One region of the Mesorhizobium sp. ES1-6 genome, then DNA from elsewhere that is predicted to be linked to it. Evidence: predicted binding sites of a transcription regulator. Region 1 holds the regulator's gene; the other holds the start of a gene.

Evidence for each region. Region 1 encodes HrcA, which represses chaperone genes, less so after heat shock. Its sites were predicted from a motif close to GTTAGCACTCNCNNNNNGNGAGTGCTAAC; they were not measured.
Region 2: groES (co-chaperone GroES) is a predicted target of HrcA. The motif match lies at 1,192-1,220, and genes of this name have one in related genera.

Annotation. Positions count from the first base shown of each region.
Region 1 covers NZ_JAIUGU010000006.1:340,568-342,767, forward strand. Annotated here, with positions in the region: gene rph (ribonuclease PH) at 1-302, opposite strand, end outside; gene hrcA (heat-inducible transcriptional repressor HrcA) at 483-1,565, shown strand; gene LB564_RS18020 (hypothetical protein) at 1,743-1,940, shown strand; gene LB564_RS18025 (PQQ-dependent sugar dehydrogenase) at 2,052-2,200, shown strand, end outside.
Region 2 covers NZ_JAIUGU010000019.1:67,649-69,848, forward strand. Annotated here, with positions in the region: gene LB564_RS30335 (sulfotransferase domain-containing protein) at 1-729, shown strand, start outside; gene LB564_RS30340 (usg protein) at 755-1,033, opposite strand; gene groES (co-chaperone GroES) at 1,375-1,689, shown strand; gene groL (chaperonin GroEL) at 1,747-2,200, shown strand, end outside.

The DNA.
Region 1 (2,200 bases):
ACGGCACGCAGCGAGCGGCCGATCAGGCGCTGGATCTCCAGCGTGCGGCCGCCCTGCTTGCCGGCGGAAGCCTCGCGGCGCATGCGCTCGCCGGTCGAGCGCGGCAGCATGCCATATTCGGCCGTGACCCAGCCCTTGCCGGAATTGCGCATCCAGCCCGGCACCTTTTCCTCAAGGCTCGCGGTGCACAGCACATGGGTGTCGCCGAACTTCACCAGGCACGAGCCTTCGGCGTGCTTGGAGACGCCGCGCTCGAAAGAGATGGCGCGCATTTCGTCGAATTGGCGTTTGGAGGGGCGCATTCGGCCTGCTTTCTGTCAGTTTCTTGAAATCGTGGCCGGCTTTTAGACGCAAGGGGGGCAGCGCGCAAAGGAAAACGGACCTGGGATCCGAGACAGGCACCCCGGGGTGATCGGCCACAGACACCGGGTTGCGCGCGGCGTACCGAAGTCTATATCCTGAACACGGAGGTTTTTGGCCGAATGACCAAGGCAGTCGATCCCGCTTCGCAGTCGCCCGCTCTTCAATCCCTCGACATGCGCTCGCGCGACATTTTCCGGCGCATCGTCGATTCCTATCTGAGGGACGGCGAGCCCGTGGGCTCGCGCAGCCTGTCGCGCATCCTGCCCTCCTCGCTGTCGCCGGCCACCATCCGCAACGTGATGAGCGACCTCGAACATCTCGGGCTGATCTACGCGCCGCATATCTCGGCCGGGCGGCTGCCGACGCAGGCCGGCCTGCGCTTCTTCGTCGATGCCTTCATGGAGCTTGGCGACCTCTCCGACGAGGAGCGCCGCACCATCGAGGCGCAGGTGCGCGCCTCCGGCTCCGGCGCCACGCTGGAGCACATGCTGACCGAGGCCAGCCAGATGCTGTCGGGCATGTCGCGCGGCGCCGGCCTGGTGCTGGCCGCCAAGAACGAGGTAGCGCTGAAGCATATCGAATTCATCCAGCTCGAGCCGACCAAGGCGCTGGCCGTGCTGGTGTCGCAAAACGGCGACGTCGAGAATCGCGTCGTCGACCTGCCCGCCGGCACCACGGTCTCGCAGCTGCACGAGGCCTCGAATTTTCTCAATGCGCATATTCGCGGCCGCACGCTGGCCGAGGCGCGCACCGAGATCGCCCGCATCAAGGAGGAGACGCGGGCCGCGCTAGACACGCTGTCGCAGGATCTCGTCGAAAAGGGGCTGGCGGTGTGGGCGGGCGCCGAAAGCGGCCTGCCGGCACGGCTCATCGTGCGCGGCCGCGCCAATCTGCTCGAAAACGTCACCGCCCAGGCCGACATCGAGCTATTGCGACATTTGTTCGAGGACATGGAGACGCAGGACGGGCTGATCCAGTTGCTCGACCTTGCCGAGCAGGGATCGGGCGTGCGCATCTTCATCGGCTCGGAAAACAAGCTGTTCTCGCTGTCGGGCTCGTCGCTGGTTGTGGCGCCCTATCGCGACAAGGATGCCCGCGTCGTCGGCGCGCTCGGCGTCATCGGCCCGACCCGGCTCAACTATGCTCGCATCGTGCCGATGGTGGATTATACGGCGCAGCTGATTTCCCGCATGCTGCGCTAAGGTGACGATATTCAGGGGAGACCGGTCTGCAAACGGCTGCTACCTGCGCCTCCGGTGCTCACGTACAAAAGTACGCTCAGCTCCGGTGTCGGTATCAACCGTTTTCGACTCGGCCTGACCTGAATATCGACACCTTGGAGCCCCAGAATCGAACAACAGGCAGCAAGGAGAAGAAGAATGGCGCTGGAATCGTTCAAGGCCCAGATCAGCCTGCTGCTGGAGGAGATGGTCAATCAGCCCGAGGACGTGCACGAGGTGCAGGAGCAGTTGCGCGAGAAACTGCGGGAAATGCGCGCCATGGGCCTGCCGCTGCCGGCCGATCTCGTCGAGCTGGAAAAGCGCCTGGACAGCGACCTCGACGCCACCGAAGCTTGATAACCGCTCTACCGTCGCTCCAACCGGACGTGTGGCATGGAACTATCCGCCAGGCTCGGCCGTTGCCGCTGCGCGCGGCAATCGATTTGCGGCACGACGCGGAGGTCTCTCATGATCAGACTTGCCTCAATGGCCGCCATCCCGGTCAGCCTCATCATTGCCGGTTCGGCCCTGGCGGCCGATCAGCCGGTGCTCAAGGGTCCGGCCGCCTTCGGTGACTGGCGCGCCGACAGGCCGGGCGTGCGCCGGCTGATCAAGCC
Region 2 (2,200 bases), on a different contig from region 1:
AATCTGGCCAAGCATCTGGTCGAAACCCATCTCGGCATGCCTGTCGTCTTCGACCAGGGTTTTTGGAAGCATGGGGTCTTTCCGGCCTTGATGGACGGACGCACGCTGCAATATGGAGACCTTCCTATCATCGTGATGAGCAAGGACCCCATTACCCAGCTTCTGTCATGGTTTCGTTTCTCCCGGAACGACAGCATCTTCAGGCCAGCCAAATACCTCGGTCCCTTCCTGAACCAGCCGTTCGAAATCAGGCAGGATTTCACCCAGCCCGGGCAGATGGAGTACAGGTTCCGCTCACCAGCCGACTATTGGAACCAGTTCTACTTCGCGATGGACGCGCTTCGCCGCACCGGCGCGCCGGTGCATTTCGTCTGCTACGAGCAGCTCTTTTCTGCGCCGGCCGCTTGCCTGGCTTCCATCTCCCGATTCCTCGATCTTTCTCCGCCTTTCGACGCCGGCACCACGGTGACCATCCCGCGCCACACGATCGGCGCAAGCAACGACATCGATCGGCCCGCCGATCCGGCCGCCAAGCAGGGTCCGTTCGATCCTGCCCGAGCGGATCTGGCGGCCGCGCTCGCCAGGATCGGCTGGCGCAATGCGCGCCTCATCCTGCGCGATATCGACGAGGATGTGCTGGGTGCGACGGGCAGGCCAGGATTTCGCGAGCAATGCCGGGATGCGGCGGGCGCGAAGGCGATGCTGCGGTCGCTGGTCGGGTTCTGGTGAGTCCCGCATGCGTGACGGCGCCGCCTTACTGGACGGTGATGACCCCGTCGACGGCCCGCCACTCCGATGGGGTTATGAGCCGGTGGTGGGCGACCTGGACGGAGTGGAGCGGCCCGTCGAGTTCGCGCGCCCAATAGGAGAGAAATTCCTTGAGTTCGGGGAATTCCGGCGCCAGGTCGTAGTCTTGCCAGACATAGAGTTGCAACAGGCTGCGATGGTCAGGCAGATGGTAATGGATTTGTGCGGTGGTCAGGCCATAGCCTTCCATCTGGAGGCGGAACGCCTTGCTGACATTTTCAACCATTCATGTCTCCTTTCGGCGGTCGTCTAAACCCAACTCTCCAAGAGGGTGAGCGGTTCCAGCGCCCACGATTGCGCCGGCTGCGGATATTTTGCTGGATCGCGTCGGAATTCAAGCGGCCGTACCCGACCCCACGAAGAATAACCTTGCGATAACAGTCTGTTGGCACTCCATCCGTGCGAGTGCTAAATTTTTTGGCCGACCCCCTTGAAACCGAAAAATGGCAAAACTAGCTCGATATGCGCGCGCGATGCCTGAACGGGTCGCCGCACCCCGCTCCGGTCCGAATTGCCGGTCCGGCGCGGAGGAACCTCAAAACCTGTTTGTCCAAAGAGGAGAACGACATGGCGTTCCGTCCATTGCATGACCGGATCCTGGTCCGCCGCATCGAGGCCGAAGAAAAGACCGCCGGCGGCATCATCATTCCCGACACTGCCAAGGAAAAACCGCAGGAAGGCGAAGTCATCGCCGTCGGCCCCGGCGCGCGCGACGACAGCGGCAAGCTGAGCGAACTGGATGTAAGGGTCGGCGACCGCATCCTGTTCGGCAAATGGTCCGGCACCGAGATCAAGCTCGATGGCGAGGACCTGCTCATCATGAAGGAAAGCGACGTGATGGGCGTGATCGAGCAGGCCGTGCAAGTGAAAAAGGCCGCATGACGGCTTCTTCGAAAATCCACCAGTCAACGAATGCTGCCTAGATAGAGGAGTAATCCAATGGCTGCCAAAGAGGTAAAATTCCACACCGAGGCGCGCGAGAAGATGTTGCGCGGCGTCGATATCCTGGCCAACGCGGTGAAGGTGACGCTCGGCCCGAAGGGGCGCAACGTCGTCATCGACAAGTCCTTCGGCGCGCCGCGCATCACCAAGGACGGCGTCACCGTCGCCAAGGAAATCGAGCTGGAGGACAAGTTCGAGAACATGGGCGCGCAGATGGTGCGCGAAGTCGCCTCCAAGACCAACGACCTTGCCGGCGACGGCACCACGACCGCGACGGTTCTTGCGCAGGCGATCGTCAAGGAGGGCGCCAAGGCTGTTGCCTCCGGCATGAACCCGATGGACCTGAAGCGCGGCATCGACAAGGCGGTGGAGGCGGTCGTCGCCGAGCTGAAGGCCAACGCCCGCAAGGTGACCCGCAATGACGAGATCGCGCAGGTCGGCACCATCTCCG